DNA from 3 places in the Pseudomonas gorinensis genome. Region 3 is predicted to be linked to each of the others. Evidence: riboswitches for the same ligand, from Rfam matches in the RefSeq annotation. Region 3 holds a riboswitch; each other region holds the start of a gene.

Region 1 (6,901 bases), 2.0 Mb from region 3:
AGTCACACAGGTAGGTATCCAGGCGCGGCAACCAGATCGCCGCGTCGGCGTCGCTGTCCAGTTCCAGTTCCTGGTCGATGCGGGTTTCGCGCACCAGTTTGAGGATGTCTTTTTGCAGCTCACGGGCGCGGCGCGGGTCGAGCAATTGCGCCTCGTAGTATTCGTCGGCCAACAGCTCCAGGTCGCGCAACGGCCCATAGGTTTCGGCACGGGTCAGCGGCGGCATCAGGTGATCGATGATCACTGCCTGGGTGCGGCGCTTGGCTTGGGCGCCCTCGCCCGGGTCGTTGACGATAAACGGGTAGATATTCGGCAGCGGGCCCAGCAACGCGTCGGGCCAGCAGTTTTCCGACAGCCCCACGCCCTTGCCCGGCAGCCATTCCAGGTTGCCGTGCTTGCCGACATGGATCACGCCGTGGGCGCCGTAGGTGTGGCGCAACCAGAAGTAAAACGCCAGGTAAGCATGCGGCGGTACCAGGTCCGGGTCGTGATACACCGCGCTGGCGTCCACCTGGTAGCCGCGTGCGGGCTGGATACCGACGAACGTCTGGCCCAGGCGCAGGCCGGCAATCATCAGGCGGCCGTCGCGACACATCGGGTCGTTGTCGGGCGAGCCCCAGCGCGCCAGTACCGCTTGGCGGTTGGCCTCGGGCAAGCGGCTGAACATCACCGCGTAGTCGTCCAGCCCCAGGCTTTGGTGGCAGGGGCGCAGGTCGAGGCTGTCCAGGTCGTTGGTGACACCGCCGAGCAGTTCATGGATCAGCGCCGTGCCGCTGTCGGGAAGCGTCTCCGGCACCGGGTAACCTTCGCTGTGCAGGGCGCGCAGGATATTCAGCGCGGCGGCCGGGGTATCCAGGCCCACGCCGTTGCCGATGCGGCCATCACGGGTCGGGTAGTTGGCCAGGATCAGCGCGATACGCTTATCCCCATTCGGCACCCGCGCCAGTTCGACCCAGCGTCGCGCCAGTTCGGCAACAAAGTCCATACGTTCCGGCGCGGCGCGGTAGCACACCACGTCCGACTGGCTGCGCTCACTGCGCCAGGCCAGGTCTTTGAAGCTGATCGGCCGGCTGATAATCCGCCCGTCCAGCTCCGGCAAGGCAATGTGCATCGCCAGGTCGCGCGGGCCGAGGCCCTGTTCGCTGGCTTGCCAGCCGGGCTGGTTGTCCTGGGCGCAGATCGCCTGGATCACCGGGATATTGCGGCGAAACGGGCGTAGATGGGGGGCTTCGGGGCTGGATTGGGCAAAGCCGGTGGTGTTCAGAATCACCGCCGCATTGACTTCATCCAGCCAATCCTCGACCACCGCCAGGCAGCCGGGCTCTTTCAAACTGGCCACCGCCACCGGCAACGGGTTAAGGCCCGCTGCCTGCAAACGCTGGCAGAACACATCGATAAAGCCGGTATTGGCCGCCTGCAAATGAGAGCGATAGAACAGCACCGCCGCCACCGGAAACTCCGGGTGCCACTCCATTTGCCAATCATTGAGGCGGGCATTGGCTTGATGCGGGTGATAAATCGCAGTACGCGGCAGAGTGTGTGGCTCGGCCCAGGCGTAGTCACGCTGCAGATAAGCGCTGGCCAGGCAGCGATAAAAATCCAGGGCATTGCCCAGGCCACCCTGGCGCAGGTACTGCCACAAGCGGTCGCGTGCCTCAGCGGCCACGGTGCTGAGGCCACTGAGTTCCGGGTCCGGGCGATCATCACCGGGCACCAGGATCAACGTGACGCCGCGCTCGGCCAGTGCCACCAGGCGCTCGATACCGTAGCGCCAATACCCGATGCCACCATGCAGCGAAATCAGGATGACCTTGGCATGGCGCAGCACTTCATCGACATACAGATCGACCGAGGCGTGGTTCTGCACCTGCATGGGGTTGGCCAGGCGCAGGCTCGGGTAGTCCTCGGGCAACTGCTGGGCGGCTTCGGCCAGCAGCGCCAGGCTGGAATCGCCGCTGCACAGAATCACCAGCTCGGCGGGGGTTTGCCCCAGGTCGGCGATATTGTCGTCCGCGACGAAGCCGCCGGGTTGAGTCCTGAGCAGGTGCATGGGTTAAACGTTGAGCGCTGCGCGCAATTGCGCTTCGAGGCCCGCCGCGTCCAGCGCCTGGCCGATCAGCACCAGGCGCGTGATGCGCGCCTCGTCGGCCCCCCAGGCGCGGTCGAAGTGCTTGTCGAAACGCGTGCCCACGCCCTGGATCAGCAGGCGCATCGGCTTGTTCGGAATCGCCGCGAAGCCTTTGACACGCAGGATGCCGTGCTGCACCACCAACTGGGTCAGCGCGTCGAGCAACAGTGCCTCATCGGCCTGGGGCAGGTCGATGGAGATGGAGTCGAACGCGTCGTGATCGTGGTCGTCTTCACCGTCATGGTGATGATCGTGATGGCTGTGGCGGCCGTCGATATGCTCTTCGGAGCCAGCGCCCAGGCCGATCAGCACGTCCAGGGGCAGGCGACCGCTGCTGGCTTCGACGATCTTCACCGCGGGTGGCAGCTCTTCGGCGACTTCCAGGCGCACGCGGGCCAGGTCCTCGGGGCTGATCATGTCGCACTTGTTGAGGATCACCAGGTCGGCGCTGGCCAACTGGTCGGCGAACAGTTCATGCAACGGCGATTCGTGGTCCAGGTTCGGATCAAGCTTGCGCTGGGCGTCGACCTGGTCCGGGAAGGCGGCGAAGGTGCCGGCGGCCACCGCCGGGCTGTCGACCACGGTGATCACCGCGTCGACGGTGCAGGCGCTGCGGATTTCCGGCCATTGGAAGGCTTGCACCAGGGGCTTGGGCAAGGCCAGGCCAGAGGTTTCGATGAGGATATGGTCGAGGTCGCCGCGACGGGCCACCAGTTCGCGCATCACCGGAAAGAACTCTTCCTGCACGGTGCAGCACAGGCAGCCGTTCGCCAGTTCATACACGCGGCCGTTGGCTTCTTCCTCGGTGCAACCGATCGAGCATTGCTTGAGGATCTCACCGTCAATGCCCAACTCGCCGAATTCGTTGACGATCACCGCAATGCGACGGCCCTGGGCGTTGTCGAGCATGTGGCGCAGCAAGGTGGTTTTGCCCGAGCCGAGAAAGCCGGTAACGATAGTGACGGGAAGTTTGGCCAGTGTTTTCATCGGATGCCCTTGGGGGCGGGCATACGGGACGATAGGCCCTGCGTGGCGCGCAGCAGCAGATTTCGTCACCGGATCACCCCGCCCGGTTGAATTGGAAAATCGGTTGCGAGGCAGGTCTCCTGGCTTGGGGCTTGCGGGTCTTGCGACCGGCGCTGGCTGCGCCTTCCCGCCGCAATGGCAGTGGCGTGGCAGTCAGATAAACCCTTCACAGTTGCGGGGGCAGCCGCGGCTTGAACCGCGTTCCCTTCTTAGCTTCGGCCTGGGCCGAAGAACCTCGAAGGTGCAAGGCTACAGGGGCTCGGTCAATTTGACTACCGTCGCTCTGCATGCTTTCCTACACGCCTTGTTTCGGGTGCCCTTCACAGGGTGAAACGGGAAACCGGTGAGTCATAGCCTTATGACCAGTCCGGTGCTGCCCCCGCAACGGTAAGCGAGTGAAGCGTCAGATCCACTGTGCCTGTACGGCATGGGAAGGCGACGCTTTATAGACCCAGTGTCCCTCGCAAGCCCGGAGACCGGCCCGAATAACATCAGATAACAAACCCGCGGTGGGCGGGCGCTGTTAAAACCCTGCGTGCCCGGCTCGCGGGGTTTGCATGCGCTCGTTTCACCCTGAACACGATAGGGACGCGCCATGTCGATCATCAGCAGCACTTCGCACACCGCCAGCAGTACCGCCACCCTCAGCCAACGCCTGACCGCCGCCATCGGCGCCTCGATCCTGGGCGCGTGCCTGGTGTATTTCGCCGGGTTCTCGCATATCGAGGCGGTGCACAACGCAGCCCACGATACCCGCCACAGCGCCGCGTTCCCGTGCCACTGAGACCTGCCGACATGATCAAACGTATTGCGCAAACCGCAGGGTTCACCGGCTTGCTGGCCGCCCTGCTGCTGACACTGCTGCAAAGCTTCTGGGTCGCTCCGCTGATTCTGCAGGCGGAAACCTTCGAAAAGGCCCCGGCCGCGACTGAAGTCGTGCACGAGCATGCCGCTGGCGCCGCTGCGCACACCCATGACGCCGAAGCCTGGGAACCGGAAGACGGCTGGCAGCGCGTGCTGTCGACCACCGGCGGCAACCTGGTGGTCGCCGTCGGCTTCGCCCTGATGCTGGCCGGCCTCTATACCCTGCGCGCACCGACCCGCACGGCCCAAGGCTTGCTGTGGGGCCTGGCCGGCTACGCGACCTTTGTGTTGGCGCCGACCCTGGGCCTGCCGCCCGAGCTGCCGGGCACGGCCGCCGCCGACCTGGCGCAACGCCAGATCTGGTGGATCGGCACGGCCGCCTCCACTGCGGCCGGTATTGCGCTGTTGGTGTTCGGTGGCAACTGGCTGCTTAAAGGGCTGGGCGTGGCGATCCTCGTGGTGCCTCACGTAATCGGCGCCCCGCAGCCGCAAGTGCATTCGATGCTGGCGCCAGAGGCACTGGAAGCACAATTCAAGATCGCCTCGCAGTTGACCAACGTCGCCTTCTGGCTGGCCCTGGGCCTGATCAGCGCCTGGTTGTTTCGCCGCAACCGCGACGATCAATACTCGGCATGAAACTAGCGGTCGGCCTCGGTTGCCAGCGGGGCTGCGAATTGCACGCCCTGCTGGCGCTGTTTGACACGGCCCTCGCCGAAGCGGGTATCGAGCGCCAGCACATCACCGCACTGGCGAGTCTCGACCGCAAACAGGACGAGCCGGGGTTACTGGCCCTGGCGCATAGGTTGAACCTGCCATTGCAGTGCTTCAGCGCCGAACAGTTGGCCGCGTATGAAGGCCGTCTGAGCCATAAATCAGCGGTCGCCTTTGCCCACACCGGCTGTTACGGCATCGCCGAAAGCGCCGCCCTGGCCCTGGCCGAACAGCTCTCCCCAGGCCCTGCCCGCTTGCTGATCACCCGCAAGAAAACCGCCCAGGCCACCTTTGCATTGGCCTGCGCCGGCTGAAAAATCGATAATTGCGTCTTCCGATCATGAGCAATCTTCATGCTCGCCCGTTTTTCGACAGGAATCCTCCATGACCGTCTACTTCATCGGTGCCGGCCCCGGCGACCCGGAATTGATCACTGTCAAAGGCCAACGGCTGATCCGCAGTTGCCCGGTGATCATCTATGCCGGTTCGCTGGTACCGGCGGCCGTGCTGGAGGGGCATCAAGCGCAACTGGTGGTCAACAGCGCCGAACTGCACCTGGAGCAGATCATCGAGCTGATCAAGACCGCCCACGCCAACGGCCAGGATGTGGCGCGGGTGCATTCCGGCGATCCGAGCCTGTATGGGGCGATCGGCGAGCAGATTCGTCATCTGCGCGAGCTGGGCATCCCGTTCCAGATCATTCCGGGCGTGACCGCAGTCGCCGCCTGTGCCGCGCTGCTGGAGGCCGAACTGACCTTGCCGGACATCGCCCAGAGCGTAATCCTGACCCGTTACGCCGATAAAACCCGCATGCCGGCCGGCGAGGACTTCGACAGCCTGGCCCGCCACGGCACCACCATGGCGATCCACCTGGGGGTCAACCACCTGGAGAAGATCGTCGCAGAGCTGCTGCCGCACTATGGCGCGGATTGCCCGATTGCCGTGGTGCACCGGGCAACCTGGCCGGATCAGGATTGGGCGGTGGGCACACTCAGCGATATTGCCGACAAAGTCGCCGCCAAGGGCTTTCGGCGTACGGCGCTGATCGTGGTGGGCCGGGTGCTGGCGAGTGACAGTTTCAGTGAGTCGTCGTTGTATCGGGCGGGGCATGCGCACCTATATCGACCTTGACTATTAACTTCATAAAACCAAAGCAATACATTGATTTAACTGGATAAATAAAAAATAAATGTGGGAAGGAACTTGCCCCCGATGGCGGTGCATCAGCCTACTCACGAGGCGACTGACATGCCGCTATCGGGGGCAAGCCCCCTCCCACATTTGACCCTCCTTGTCAGGGAGATAGCGTCAGCATTCGAATTTGATTTTTTAATTCACAAATCATCAACAACACACTGATTTAACTGAATAAATGTAAAAAATGTGGGAGGGGGCTTGCCCCCGATGGCAGTGTGTCAGCCTGCTCATGAGGCAACTGAGGCACCGCTATCGGGGCAAGCCCCCTCCCACACTTGATATTCAGCGTTAGATAGATTGCGTAAATAACTGAATTTTAATAATAAAAAACGGCGCTCACGGGGCGCCGTTTTTTTGTTCGCAGTGAACGCCTTACTCAGTAGTAGGCATTTTCTTTCTGCGTGTGGTCGGTCACGTCGCGTACGCCCTTGAGCTCCGGAATCCGCTCAAGCAGGGTGCGCTCGATGCCTTCGCGCAACGTCACGTCGGCCTGGCCGCAGCCCTGGCAGCCGCCACCAAACTTGAGCACGGCAATGCCGTCATCCACTACGTCGATCAAGCTGACCTGACCGCCGTGGCTGGCCAGCCCTGGGTTGATCTCGGTTTGCAGGTAGTAGTTGATACGCTCGTTGACCGGGCTGTCGGCGTTGACGTTCGGCACCTTGGCGTTCGGAGCCTTGATGGTCAATTGGCCGCCCATGCGGTCGGTGGCGTAATCCACCACGGCATCGTCAAGGAAGGCTTCGCTGAAGGCATCGATATACGCGGTGAAGCTTTTCAGCCCCAGGGCGGTGTCTTCCGGCTTTTCTTCACCGGGCTTGCAGTAGGCAATGCACGTCTCGGCATACTGGGTGCCAGGCTGGGTGATAAAGACGCGGATACCGATACCTGGGGTGTTCTGCTTGGACAGCAGGTCGGCCAGGTAATCGTGGGCGGCGTCGGTAATGGTTATGGCAGTCATGGAAACTCCTCACA
Region 2 (6,901 bases), 280 kb from region 3:
GCGAGGGCTGCGGCGCAGGCTTTCCCAGAAGGGCAGTGCGCCCATCACCAGCAAAAACGACGGTGCGAAGATCGCCAGCAGGCAGAGCAGGCCGCCGAGCCAGCCGGTCGGGGCTTGGGTCATGGAGGCCCCGAGGAAAGCCGCGAAGGTGAACAAAGGGCCGGGCATGGCTTGGGCGGCACCGTAGCCGGCCAGGAACACGTCGTTGCTGACCCAGCCGGTGGGCACGACTTCGGCTTGCAGCAGGGGCAGCACCACGTGGCCGCCGCCAAATACCAGCGCGCCGGTGCGGTAGAAGGCGTCGGTTAACGCCAGGCCTGGGTTGGGGAGCCAGTGGGCCAGGATCGGCAGACCGGCCAGCACCAGCACAAACAGCGATAACCACATTGCCCCTGCACGACGGCTGATGGTCACGGGCAACGCATCGTGCGCGGCGGGCGGTGTGGGCTTGAACAGCAGCAGGCCAGCCACCGCCGCTGCGCTGATCACCCCGACCTGGCCCCACGCAGAGCTTTGCAGCAGGGCCACGCAGGCGGCGAGCAGCATCAGGGTGATGCGCGGTGCGTCGGTACACAGGTTGCGCGCCATGCCCCATACGGCTTGGGCGACCACCGCGACAGCCACCACCTTGAGGCCGTGCAGCGCGCCGGGCGGGATGGCCGTGCTGTGCTGGGCAATGCCCAGGGCAAACAGGATCAGCACGACGGCGGACGGCAGCGTAAACCCCAGCCACGCCGCCAGCGCTCCGCCGTAGCCGGCCCGCGACAGGCCGAGCGCGATGCCCACCTGGCTGCTGGCCGGGCCGGGCAGGAACTGGCACAGCGCGACCAAATCCCCATAGCTGCGCTCGCTCAGCCAGCCGCGCCGGGTCACGAATTCGTGCCTGAAATAGCCCAGGTGCGCGACGGGACCGCCGAAGGAGGTCAGGCCCAGGCGCAGGAAGATCAGGAACACTCCCCAGATGCGGGTGGGGCGATCAGTGGGGGAGTGGGCCAAGGTGCAGGGTCTCGATAAGGGCAAAATAGGCTAGGGTATCGAGGCACCTTAGCGAATTTTGATGACGCACAGAAGAGGCGCCCGCTCGCGCAAATCGCCACGCCGGATGGAATTTTTGCGCGCGTGCTGGAGCCATTGAAGATGCATGCAGAAAGACTTCCCCGTTGCACGCCACTGAACTCAGCCAAGGACAGACGATGACCTTCTTTATATTCCTCCTGGCTTGCGCCGCTGCCGCCAGCACCGGTGTCATTTTCAAGCCCGGTGCCTGGTACGAATCCCTGGTCAAGCCCGACTTCACCCCGCCCAACTGGCTGTTCCCGGTGGCCTGGAGCATTATCTACCTGCTGTTGGCCTGGGCCGGTTACCGCTTGAGCCTGATCCCCGACAGCCAGCCGGTGCTGGCATTGTGGGCGGCGCAGATTGCGTTGAACACGCTGTGGACACCGGTATTTTTCGGTGCGCATCAGTTGCTCGCCGGTATGCTGATCATCGTGTTGTTGTGGCTCACCGTCGCCGCAATGGTGGTCTTGGCCGTGCGCCTGGACCTGATTACCGGGCTGATCCTGTTCCCGTACCTGGCGTGGCTGTGCGTGGCGGCGGCGTTGAATTTCTCGATTTTGCGCAATAACCGCTGATGGCCCATAAACCCTGGCCCGCCAGTGCGCCTGAACTGGCTCAAATGCGCCGCTTCAACCAAAAGCTCACTTGGCTGCCGCGCTTCAAAATCCGCAATCGCGTGACACCGCGTTTGATTCAGGCGTTGTTGCGGGTCAGTCAAACGTTCAAGCGGGCGCCGCTGGCCGAGACTCAATTCGTGGGTGCAGTCCCCGTGCGTATCTTGCGGCCGAGCGGCAAGCCCAAGGGCGTGGTGCTGGATATCCACGGCGGCGGTTGGGTGATCGGCAATGCGCAGATGGATGATGACCTCAACCTGGGCCTGGTGAACGCGTGCGAGGTGGCGGTGGTGTCGGTGGATTATCGGCTGGCGGTCGATACACCGATAGAAGGGCTGATGGAGGATTGTTTGAGCGCCGCGCGCTGGCTGTTGGGTGACTGCGCCGAATTTGCCGGGTTGCCGGTGATTGTCGTGGGGGAATCGGCCGGTGCGCACTTGGCGGCGGCGACGTTGCTGGCATTGAAGCAGTGGCCGGATTTGCTCCAGCGCGTGAGCGGTGCGGTGTTGTATTACGGCGTCTATGATTTGGCCGGCACTCCCAGCGTACGCGCGGCGGGCCCGCAGACGTTGTTGCTGGATGGGCCTGGCATGGTGGATGCGTTGCGCAGGCTGACCCCAGGGTTGAGCGATGAGCAGCGGCGACAGCCACCGTTGTCGCCGTTGTATGGCGACTTCAGCGGGTTGCCGCCGGCGTTGATGTTTGTGGGGGCATTGGACCCGCTCAAGGATGACACCCTGCTCATTGCTGAGCGCTGGGGGACGGTGGAAGCCCATCTGCTGCCGGAGGCGGCCCATGGGTTTATCCATTTTCCGTTGGCGATCACCGAGAACGTACTGGCCTATAGTCGGGCGTGGGTCGCGCGCCGGATCGCTGTAGCACCGTAAACCTGCCGCGGTTCTTGCCTGATGGGCCCTTGCTTCAAGAGGTACCCATCATGGGCTTTCGTATGACGGGCCTTGCCCCAATGCCAGTCAGTCAAGGAGGAAAACGAAGCGGGCTTGTTGTGGCGAGCGGGCTTGCCCCGCGTTGGGCTGCAAAGCAGCCCCAGTAAGGCCACCGCGTTTATACAGGCCTATTAAATCGTCAGGTTTTGGGGCCGCTTTGCGCCCCAACGCGGGGCAAGCCCGCTCGCCACAACAAGCCCGCTCGCCACAACAAGCCCGCTTTCCACAATTAGCCCGCTCTCCAGAGTTACCGTTTTCCTCCTTGACTGACTGGCATTAGGGCTCGCCCCCGATGACACTGTTGGGCCGCGTTGTTAAATCTCAGTTCGAGCGCAACCGCAGTATCTGCACGCCGTCGAACGGGTCTGTCAGGTAATGCGCCTGCACGCCGAAGGTTTCCTGCAAGCGTTGCGGCGTCAGCACCTCCAGCGGTTTGCCCAGTGCCACCAATCGCCCATGATCCAGCACGGCCAGGCGGTCACAGGTCAGTGCCTGGTTGAGGTCGTGCAGGGCGATCAAGGTGGTGACGGGTAATGCCTGCACGCCTTTCAAGATCGTCAGTTGATGCTGGATGTCCAGGTGATTGGTCGGCTCATCCAGCAACAGGATCTGTGGCCGTTGCGCGAGGGCGCGGGCGATGTGCACGCGTTGGCGCTCACCGCCGGAGAGGCTGCGCCAGGCGCGTTGGCTCAGGTGGGTGGCGTCGACGTCGTGCAGGGCCTGGCGCACGATGCGATCGTCTTCGCTGGACCACGGGCTCAGCGCCGACAACCACGGTGTGCGGCCCAGTGCCACGGCGTCGAATACGCGGATGGCATCGTCGGTGTCGGCCTGTTGTTCCACCACCGCCAGGCGTTGTGCGATGGCGCGGCGGGACAGCGCGCCCAAACGCTCACCACCCAGGTGCACCTCGCCGCTGGCCGGTGCGCGCAAGCCGGCGAGCAGTTTGAGCAGGGTCGATTTGCCGGAGCCGTTCGGCCCGACGATACCCAAGGTTTCCCCCGACTGGACTTGCAGGTGAATATCGCGCAGCAACTGGGCCTCTCGCACCTTGAAGCCCAGGGCCGTGCAGCTCAGCACCGTCATCGCGCATTCCTCCGGCCGATCAGGATCAGCGCAAATACCGGCGCGCCGACGAGTGCGGTGACCACGCCCACCGGAATGACCTGGCCCTTGATCAAGGTGCGTGACAGCACATCGGCTGTAATCAAAAACAATGCGCCTCCCAAGGCGCTGGCCGGCAGCAGGCGTGAGTGCCCGGTACCGAGCAACAGGCGTGCGGCGTGAGGGATGACCAGGCCGACAAAACCAATGGAGCCGACAATCGACACCATCACCGCGGTGACCAACGCCGCGCAGCCCACCAGCACAAATTGCACGCGGCGCACCGGGATGCCGAGGGACGCCGCCGAGTCGCTGCCGAAGGTGAATGCATCCAGTGCGCGGCGGTGCCACAGGCACACCGCCAACCCCGCGACGGCCACCGGTACCGCCAGCCACACCGACGACCAACGCACGCCGCTGAGATTACCCAGCAACCAGAACAGGATGCCGCGCGCCTGTTCGGAGCTGGCGGACTTGGTGATCAGGAACGCGGTCAGCGCGTTGAACAGCTGCGAACCGGCGATGCCTGCCAGGATGATCTGGCCGGTGCCGCTCGACGACCCGCTGGCCCGGGCGAGCAAAATCACCAGCGCAAACGCCGCCATCGCCCCGGCAAAGGCGCCGGCGGACAGCGAGATCAAGCCACCGCCGACCCCCATCAGCACCACCAGCACCGCGCCGGTCGAGGCACCGGCGCTGATGCCAAGCAGGTAGGGATCGGCCAAGGGGTTGCGCAACAACGACTGCAGAATCACCCCGCATGTGGCCAGCCCCGCACCGCAGGCGGCGGCGACCAGCGTGCGAGTGAGGCGATAGTTCCACACCACGCCTTCGTCGATAGGGTCCAGCGCGTAGCCGGCGGCCCACAGTTTATTAGCCAACACCTGGAGCACTACCTGCGGCTCGATGGCGGTTTCGCCGATGGCTACGCCGGCCAGTATGGCGATCAACAGCAGCGCCAGGGCGAGAAGCGTTCTGCTCATTTGGGCAGGTCGTAGCTGTCGATGGCGCTCGCCAGTTGGTCGAGCCCATCGAAAGTACGCACGCTGGCCTGTAGGGCCATGGCGTCGAGGATGATGATGCGGTTGTGTTTCACCGCGTCCATGTTGCGTGTCACCGGGTCGCTGCGCAGGAAGGCCAGTTTCTGTTCGTAGTTGTCGGCCGGGTAGCGGCGGCGGTCCATGCGCGCGATCACCAGGAAGGTGGGGTTGGCTTTGGCGAGGGTTTCCCAGCCGACGGCGGGCCACTCTTCATCGGACTGCACCACGTTGTGCAAGCCGAGGGTTTGCAGCATGAATTCGGGGACACCCTTGTGGCCGGCCACATAGGGATCGCTGGCCATTTCGGCGCTGGAGAACCACACCAGCGCACTGGCCTGCTTGAGGCCCTTGTTGCGGGCGGTGGCGACGGACTTGGCCAGGCGCGCCTTGAGCGCCTCGTTCAGTTGCTGGCCGCGGTCCGGCACGTCGAAAATCTCGGCCAGTTGGCTGATGCTTTTATAAATGGTGTCGATGCGGAACGGCTCCAGGCGTGTGCCGTCGGCGCCCACCAGGTTGTTCTTGCCTTCGCAGTCGGACGGCAGCAGGTAGGTGGGGATCTTCAATTCATGAAACTGCTCGCGGGTGCCGACCACGCCTTGTGGGCCAACCACCCATTCCAACTCGGCGGCCACCAGTTGCGGGCGCTTGGCAATGACCGCTTCGAAGCTTGGCTCATTGTTGGCCAGGCGCTCGATGGTGTCGTTCTGTGCCTTGAACTGCGGCAACACGTTGTTGAACCACAACGCCGTGCCGACCACTGTGTTGCCCACACCCAGGGCGTAGAGCATCTCGGTCGCCGCCTGGCCAATGGTTACGCTGCGGGCGGGCGCTTGCTGAAAGGTCAGAGTGCTGCCGCAGTTCTCCAGCGTCAGCGGGTAGTGGGTGGGCGTCGCCTGGGCCAGGGCACAGAAGCCCAGGCCGGTGAGCAGGGCGGTAACGCGTGGCAGCATGGGGCAATCTCCTGGGAGCCGTACGTGGAACTGGGGAGGTACGGTTCGGAAATACGCCCTCGGACGCTGCGGTGGAGGCAGCCAAGGATGTCCTTCCCGGACACCCCGCCGGTTAGTGGTTTTACTGGGCCGGCAGGTCTCCTGACTGATGCGTCGTCACCCGGCTCCAGCCTTCCCGGAGGGTATCCAGTGGCGTTGAGGAGCAGGCTCGGCATCTACAGTTGCGGGGGCAGTTCCGATTGACGCGGGGGTACCGCGCTTCGGATTCCCTATTAGTCCCGTTTGGGAACCGGCGCGGTATGGTAGTCGATTGGGCTGGGGAGGGGGAACCGAATGGCGGCTTTCTGTAGGCGCGTGCAGGCTCGCGCCCACATAAAGCCGCGGTAGCCGGTCAGAGGCGTATATCTTCAGGGCCGCGGATCAGTGCTTCAATTCGCGTCCCCGTTGCGCGCTCTTCATTGCTGAAACCGTCGTAGTCGGCCAGGTTGGCGAAACGGATGCCGGTCAATTGCTCGATCTGGATCACACTGCGCCGGTAGGTCCGCAGTTGGCCAAATACCAGATCAAGCTGACCGAGTTCACGGCTCTGGTCGATCATGTAGGCGCTGGCAGAGGGCTTGCCGTCGTCGCCGAGGTAGGCCACCACTTTCCAGAATGCCTTGGGGATTTTCACGCCGCGGTAGACACGGTCGTCATCGGCCAACACCGGGCCGGTAAACACCGTGGCCCGGGCCTTCCAGCGTTGTGTGTTGTCGAGAATGTAGTCTTCGAGCTCCAGCCAGGTCTTCTGGTTGAACCCGCTCATCTGCGGCGAGCAATTGGTGAAATGGAACGTATCGAGGTTGGCGGTGTTGGCCTCGTCGCCCCAGTTGGGATCCTGTCGTCGCACCAGGTGGCCGCGATCCAGGCCGTTGTTGGTGTAGAGCTCGTCGCCAATCTGCGCGCTGATGGGCAGGCGGCCGTCGTAGGCCCAGGTGTCGTTGCTGCGAACGATATCCACCGCCTGTCCGCCGTCGATATTCACGCCCACATAGAGCGCCATCCGTCGGGAACGTGACAGGGTCACCGAGAAATGCGTGTAGTCCAGGCGCAGCGGCTGGACGTCAGTTGCCAATGCCTCATCCACCGTGGGCCACGGCACGGCGAAGCCGCTGAGAAAGTCGGGTGCGTAGCCACGCCGGTCCTGC
Region 3 (6,901 bases):
AATCCACCGCCTCGGCAAAGCCCATGTTGGCGATGTCATTGGCGCGCAGGTTGATCTCTGCCGGGGAGCCCGCGCCTTCCACCATCACCACCGGGTAGGCTGCGCTCAACCGCGCATGGGAGGCCAATACTGCCTGCATCGCGATGGCTTTGTAGTCGTGATAGGCCACCGCGTTCATGCTGGTCACCGCGCGCCCATGGATGATGACCTGGGAGCCGGTGTCGCTGTTGGGCTTGAGCAGCACCGGGTTCATGTCGGTGTGGGGCGCCAGGTTCGCCGCCTGGGCCTGCACCGCCTGGGCGCGACCGATCTCGCCGCCTTCGGCCGTCACGGCACTGTTGAGGGCCATGTTCTGCGGCTTGAACGGCACGACCGCCACGCCCTGGCGCACCAGCCAGCGGCATAGCGCGGTCACCAAGGTACTTTTGCCGGCATCGGAGGTGGTGCCCTGCACCATCAGCGTACTCATGCAACGTCCTTATAGGCGGTCAGCGCTTCATCCAGGCGCAGCCAATCTGCTTCCGTGTCTGGCAGGCCGAAGCGCAGGCTGCTGTCGTGTACGAACAGACGCAGCAGGATGCCGCGCTGGGCCATGAATTCGTGCAGCCGTTCGGCGTGCGGGGTGATCAACCACTGGAACAGGGCGCAACCGCCCTGGGGCTGAAAACCATGCCGCTCCAACAATGCGAACAAGCGCTGGCCGGCTTCAATGCAACGCGCGCGCTGTTGAACCTGCCCGGCGGTGTCGCGCAGGCAGGCCTGGCCCAGTGCTCGCGTCGGACCGCTGACGGCCCAAGGTCCGACCTGTTCGGCCAATAGCTTGAGCAACTTGCGTTCGGCCAGCACAAAACCCAGTCGAACGCCGGCCAGGCCGAAGAATTTACCGAACGAGCGCAGCACGATCAGGCCGACCTGATGGGCCTGGCCCGCCAGGCTCAACTGCGGGGTCACGTCCATAAAGGCTTCGTCCACCACCAGCCAACCGCCACGCTGGGCCAGCCGTGTATGCCAGTCGAGCAGGCGTTGCGGCGCCAGGCTCAGGCCCGTGGGGTTGTTAGGGTTGACCACCACCAGCACATCAAGGCTGTCGAGAAAGAAATCGACCTCTTGTTCCTGCACTTCGCGCACCACGTAACCCGCGCGGCGCCAGGCCTCGGCGTGCTCGGCATAACACGGCGACAGCACGCCGACCTTGCCGGCACGCCGCAGGCGCGGCAGCAGCTGGATTGCCGCCTGGGAACCCGCCACCGGCAATACGTGCGCCACCCCGTAATATTCGCTCGCGGCCTGCTCCAGACCGTCGTCGGTTTCCGGCAAGCGTGCCCAGGCCCGCTGTGGGATCTCGGGGATCGGCCACGGCCATGGCGCCAGGCCACTGGACAGGTCGAGCCAATCGGCTTCGGCAATGCCGTATTGAATCGCCGCCTTGCGCAGGCGGCCGCCGTGTTCAAGCATAGAATTGCGCCCCTGCACATAGGATCAGCAACCACAACCATACGCCGCGTTGCACCAGTTGCCAGCCACGGTCGATGGCGTCGGCATCGGCCGGTGGACCTTCTCCCAACTGAGGGCGCTGGTGCACCTCACCATGATAAATCGCCGCACCGCCCAACTCGACGCCCAAGGCGCCTGCGCCAGCGGCCATCACCGGCCCGGCATTCGGGCTGTCCCAGGTCGGCCCCTGGGTGCGCCAGCATTTGAGCGCCAGTCGAGTCTTGCCCAGCAACGCGTAGGTCAAGGCCACCAGGCGCGCAGGCACATAGTTGAGTACATCGTCGATCTTCGCCGCGGCCCAGCCGAAGCGTTCGAAGCGTTCGTTGCGATAGCCCCACATCGCGTCGAGGGTGTTGCTCAGGCGGTAGAGCACCACACCCGGCACGCCGGCCACCACGAACCAGAACAGCGCAGCAAATACTGCGTCGCTGCCATTCTCCAGCACCGACTCGGTGGCGGCACGGGCGACTTCAGTACGGTCCAGTTCGCTGGTCTGGCGGCTGACCAGGTAGCTCACGCGCTTGCGGGCCTCATCCAGGTCATCGCTGCGCAGGGCCTGGGCCACCGGAATCACATGCTCGCCAAGGCTGCGCATGCCGAGGGCGCAGTACAGTGCGAGCACCTCCAACACCCAACCGATATAGGGTGCCCACGACAACGCGGTGGCCAACAGCGTCAACGGCACCACCGCAATCACCCACGCGGTCACGCCGTGGCTGCGCCAGCCACGGCCACCGCTATTGAAACGTTGCTCGATGCGTCCGGCGAAATTGCCAAACGCCACCAGCGGATGCCAGCGCCTGGGTTCACCCAGCAGCGCATCCAGCGCCACCGCGGCGACACACAGCAAGGCCACACTCATTGACTTGCTCCCCACACATTCTCATACAACATGTCACTCAGCGGACGCGGTTCGGTCCAGCCTTCGAGCTGCAGCATCGGGGCCGGGTAGAAGGCGTCGACCGGCCCCAGGCACAGCACCGCCAGGGGTTTCGCGCCAGGCGGCAAACCCAGCAGGTCGGCCAGGGCCCGGGGTTCGAACAGCGAGACCCAGCCCATGCCCAAGCCCTCGACGCGCGCGGCCAGCCACAGATTCTGAATCGCGCAGGCCAGGGAGGCCATGTCCATTTCCGGCAAGGTACGTCGCCCGAAGATATGCCGCTCGCGATCGTCCATCAGCGCCGCCACCAGCACTTCGGCGCAGTCATGGATGCCTTCGACCTTGAGCTTCATGAATTCATCGGAGCGCTCGCCCAAGGCTTCGGCGGTGCGTATACGTTCTTCCTCCACCAGTTGCTGGATCTGCCCTCGTAACTGGCGGTCGCTGATGCGGATAAAGCGCCAGGGCTGCATCAGGCCGACGCTGGGCGCCTGGTGCGCGGCCTGGAGCAGGCGATGCAGCAAGTGCGGGGCCACCGTGCCGCCGGTGAAATGGCGCATGTCGCGGCGTTCGGCGATGGCGCGGTAAACGGCGTCGCGCTCGGCCGGGGGGAAAGCGTTGTCACTCATGGGACTGGGCTGACTCAAGGTCGGGCGCAAACAGCGCAGCAACCGCACGGGGATTGGAGGGGAAGTAGAAGTGCACGTAGGAAGCGGTCATCCGCCCTTGCCGATACACCGCCTCGGCACCCCGCCCGCCGTTGGGGCTCAAGCCACGGGCGATCGGTTGCCAGTCGGTGCTGGTCAGGGAATGGTGGTAGGTGTGCCCGCGCAATACGCCTTCCGGCAACTCGACGCTTTGCAGGGCAAGGGCCGCCAGTTTCTTCTGCATCACCGCATCCCCCTGCAACAGGCCGACCAGCTCGGCACGGGTGCCGTCGACATCGGTGAGCGAGTCCAGCAGGTAGAGCATGCCGCCACACTCGGCAAGCAAGGGTTTACCGGCAGCATGATGGGCACGGATGGCATCGAGCATCGAGGTGTTTTCCGCCAGCGCCTGGTGATGCAGCTCCGGGTACCCGCCTGGCAGATAGAGGCTGTCGGCCTCGGGCACTTGGCGATCATGAATCGGTGAGAAAAAGCGCAACTCGGCCCCCATCGCCCGCAATAGATCCAGGCTGGCGCCATAGGTGAAGGCAAAGGCTTCGTCACGGGCCACGGCGATGCGCACACCGGCGAGCAGCGGTTCGGCTTCGATCACTTCAGGCGCGGCGAAGGTCACCGGCGGCGGCAAGGCAACTTCACAACTGTTGCCCAGGGCCTGGGCAGCGGCGTCCAGGCGTACGTCGAGGTCATTCAGTTCGCTGGCTTGCACCAGGCCAAGATGGCGGCTGGGCAACTCAATCCCGGTTTCACGGGACAACGCGCCGTACCAGCGCAGGCCTTCGGTGAGGCTCCCTTCGAGCAGTTGCGCATGGCGCAAGGTGCCGACACGGTTGGCCAACACACCGGCAAACGGCAAGTCCGGCTGATAACGCGCCAGGCCCAGGGCCAGGGCACCGAAGGTCTGGGCCATGGCGGTGCCGTCGATCACCGCCAGCACCGGCACACCGAAGTGCCGCGCCAGGTCGGCGCTGGACGGCGTACCGTCAAACAGGCCCATGACGCCTTCGATCAGGATCAGGTCGGCCTCCCCTGCCGCTTCCCACAGCAAGCGACGACTTTCCTGCTCGCCAACCATCCACATATCCAACTGATACACCGGCGCACCGCTGGCGCGTTCGTGGATCATCGGGTCGAGGAAGTCCGGGCCGCATTTGAACACGCGTACTTTGCGCCCCAGGTTGCGGTGCAAACGGGCCAGCGCAGCGGTGACCGTGGTTTTGCCCTGGCCGGACGCCGGTGCGGCGATCAGTACGGCCGGACAATGACGGGGCTGATTCAAAGTTCGACGCCCTTCTGTGCCTTGATACCGGCCTGGAACGCGTGCTTGAGCATGCCCATTTCGGTGACGGTGTCACCCATCTCGATCAACTCCGGCTTGGCGCCACGGCCGGTAACCACCACGTGCTGCATCGGCGGACGGGCTTGCAGGTCGCTCAATACCTGGTCCAGGTCGAGGTAGCCATGCTTGAGGGCGATGTTCAGCTCATCCAGCACCACTAGGCCGATGCTCGGGTCTTGCAGCAGTTCGCGAGACACGGCCCAGGCGGCCTCGGCGGCGGCGATGTCGCGCTGGCGGTCCTGGGTTTCCCAGGTGAAGCCTTCGCCCATGACGTGAAAGCGCACTTGTTCGGGGAAGCGCCGGAAGAACAATTCTTCGCCGGTGCTGTTACGGCCTTTGATGAACTGCACCACGCCGCACTGCATGCCGTGGCCCATGGCGCGCGCGAGCATGCCGAACGCAGAGCTGCTTTTGCCTTTGCCGTTGCCGGTCAGCACCAGCAGCAAACCGCATTCGTTCGGGGAATTGGCAATGCGCTCGTCAATCACGGCTTTTTTGCGCAGCATGCGCGCCAGGTGGCGTTCGTCGCGGTCGGGGGAATCGGTCATGGCAGCTCTCCGTTGGGGCTGGACAAAAACGGCGGGCAGGAAAAAACAAAAACAGACAGCCAAGCATCGCCCACCGTGATGCTGTTGGATGATCCAGGCCGGTCTCCGGACTCATGAGTGGCTCGCTTTATAGAAAGCAGGCCGACGCTGCGCCTTCCCATATCGCAGCGCGATACAGTGGCCAATAGCACCGTCTTGACTCATTTACCGTTGCGGGGGCAGCGCCGGAATTGCGGCAACACTGTGTACAAGTGCGCTCACTCACCGGCTTCCCTGTTTCACTCAGTCGACCCTTGGGTCACAGAGCACCTGAAACAAGTCGCGAAGGTTAGTGGGTTGGGGGGGGAGCGTCAATTAAAGCTGGCCTTGCACTTGAACCATCGTGCCGCAGCACTCCTCTACCCTTACAGGCATTCAGGAGAAAACCATGCATAAAACAAGACTCACCCTACTGATCATGGTCGCAGGCACCCTCGCTGCCTGCGGAGAAAGCTCGACCTTGAAGGTATCGGATGGCACCGGCCCTTCGCCCCAACTGCCAGAGCCCAACAAGACCCTGATCCCCACCGTGAATATCGCCCCAGCCATTGGCTGGCCTGCTGGCATGAAGCCAACCGCCGCCGCGGGCACCCAGGTGACAGCGTTCGCCGAAGGCCTGGATCACCCTCGCTGGCTGTATGTGCTACCCAATGGCGATGTGTTGGTGGCCGAAACCAATGCGCCGCCCAAGCCGGACGACGCCAAGGGTATTCGCGGCTGGGTAATGGAAAAGGTCATGGGCCGCGCCGGTGCCGGTGTGCCCAGCCCGAACCGCATCACCTTGCTGCGCGATGCCGATCACGATGGCGTCGCCGAGACCCGCACGGTCTTCCTGGAGAATCTCAACTCGCCGTTCGGCATGACCCTGGTGGGCAACGACCTCTACGTGGCCGACTCAGACAAGCTGCTGCGCTTTCCCTATCAACCGGGCGAAACCGCAATCACGCAGGCCGGCACCACGGTGGTCGACCTGCCGGGCGGCAGCATCAACCACCACTGGACGAAAAACGTGGTGGCCAGCAAGGACGGCAGCAAGTTGTATGTGAGCGTCGGTTCCAACAGCAACGTCGGCGAGAACGGCCTGGAAGCGGAACAAGGTCGGGCGGCGATCTGGGAAGTCGATCGCGCCAGTGGCCAGCACCGGATTTTCACTTCGGGCCTGCGCAACCCCAACGGCATGGCCTGGGAACCGCAGAGCGGCAAGCTGTGGACCGCGGTCAACGAGCGCGATGAGATCGGCAGCGACCTGGTGCCGGACTACATCACCTCGGTCAAGGATGGCGCGTTTTATGGCTGGCCATTCAGCTACTACGGGCAACATGTGGATGTGCGTGTCACACCACAGGACCCGGCCCTGGTCGCCAAGGCGGTCGCGCCAGACTACGCCGTCGGCCCGCATACCGCTTCGCTGGGGCTGACCTTCGCCGAAGGCAGCAAATTACCTGCACCGTTCGTCAACGGCGCCTTTATCGGCCAGCACGGGTCATGGAACCGCAAGCCGCACAGTGGCTACAAGGTGATCTTTGTGCCGTTCGAAGGTGGCAAACCCAAGGGGCAGCCAGTGGACGTGCTGACCGGGTTCCTCGACAAGGATGAGAACGCTATGGGCCGGCCGGTGGGTGTGGTGATCGATCAGCAGGGGGACCTGCTGGTGGCGGATGATGTGGGGAATAAGGTGTGGCGGGTGTCTGCAGTTAAGTAACTTTTCTCAAGACCACCACAAAAAATATGGGAGGGAGCTTGCTGCCTCCCACATTGGGTTCGGTTTCTGGCTTAGGGATTGCGGGCCAAGTGCTCAGCCGGCAACACGCGCTTGGCACTCAGGTAGGCGTTCTGCCAATAGGCTTTGGACAAGGTGTCCAGCTTCACCGTACCGCCCGTTTGTGGCGCATGCACAAAGCGCCCTTCGCCTACATAGATCCCGGCATGACTGACC

What was found. Region 3 has a riboswitch for cobalamin ahead of cobO (cob(I)yrinic acid a,c-diamide adenosyltransferase). Riboswitches for the same ligand answer to the same signal wherever they lie in the genome.
Positions count from the first base shown of each region.
Region 1: another riboswitch for cobalamin. It lies ahead of cobW (cobalamin biosynthesis protein CobW); the one in region 3 lies ahead of cobO (cob(I)yrinic acid a,c-diamide adenosyltransferase).
Region 2: another riboswitch for cobalamin. It lies ahead of AB7933_RS23150 (ABC transporter substrate-binding protein); the one in region 3 lies ahead of cobO (cob(I)yrinic acid a,c-diamide adenosyltransferase).

Region 1 is NZ_CP167125.1:3,374,098-3,380,998, reverse strand. Features, by position in the region: gene cobN (cobaltochelatase subunit CobN) at 1-2,050, opposite strand, end outside; gene cobW (cobalamin biosynthesis protein CobW) at 2,054-3,115, opposite strand; cobalamin riboswitch at 3,208-3,407, opposite strand; cobalamin riboswitch at 3,449-3,653, shown strand; gene AB7933_RS15435 (CbtB domain-containing protein) at 3,750-3,938, shown strand; gene AB7933_RS15430 (CbtA family protein) at 3,950-4,654, shown strand; gene AB7933_RS15425 (cobalamin biosynthesis protein) at 4,651-5,043, shown strand; gene cobM (precorrin-4 C(11)-methyltransferase) at 5,114-5,860, shown strand; gene nfuA (Fe-S biogenesis protein NfuA) at 6,303-6,887, opposite strand.
Region 2 is NZ_CP167125.1:5,114,382-5,121,282, reverse strand. Features, by position in the region: gene chrA (chromate efflux transporter) at 1-996, opposite strand, end outside; gene tspO (tryptophan-rich sensory protein TspO) at 1,194-1,634, shown strand; gene AB7933_RS23165 (alpha/beta hydrolase fold domain-containing protein) at 1,634-2,560, shown strand; gene AB7933_RS23160 (ABC transporter ATP-binding protein) at 2,942-3,706, opposite strand; gene AB7933_RS23155 (FecCD family ABC transporter permease) at 3,703-4,707, opposite strand; gene AB7933_RS23150 (ABC transporter substrate-binding protein) at 4,704-5,714, opposite strand; cobalamin riboswitch at 5,829-6,023, opposite strand; gene AB7933_RS23145 (DNA/RNA non-specific endonuclease) at 6,106-6,901, opposite strand, start outside.
Region 3 is NZ_CP167125.1:5,396,859-5,403,759, forward strand. Features, by position in the region: gene AB7933_RS24385 (cobyric acid synthase) at 1-469, opposite strand, end outside; gene cobD (threonine-phosphate decarboxylase CobD) at 466-1,455, opposite strand; gene cbiB (adenosylcobinamide-phosphate synthase CbiB) at 1,448-2,356, opposite strand; gene bluB (5,6-dimethylbenzimidazole synthase) at 2,353-3,003, opposite strand; gene AB7933_RS24405 (cobyrinate a,c-diamide synthase) at 2,996-4,318, opposite strand; gene cobO (cob(I)yrinic acid a,c-diamide adenosyltransferase) at 4,315-4,926, opposite strand; cobalamin riboswitch at 5,006-5,254, opposite strand; gene AB7933_RS24415 (PQQ-dependent sugar dehydrogenase) at 5,354-6,667, shown strand; gene AB7933_RS24420 (C40 family peptidase) at 6,739-6,901, opposite strand, start outside.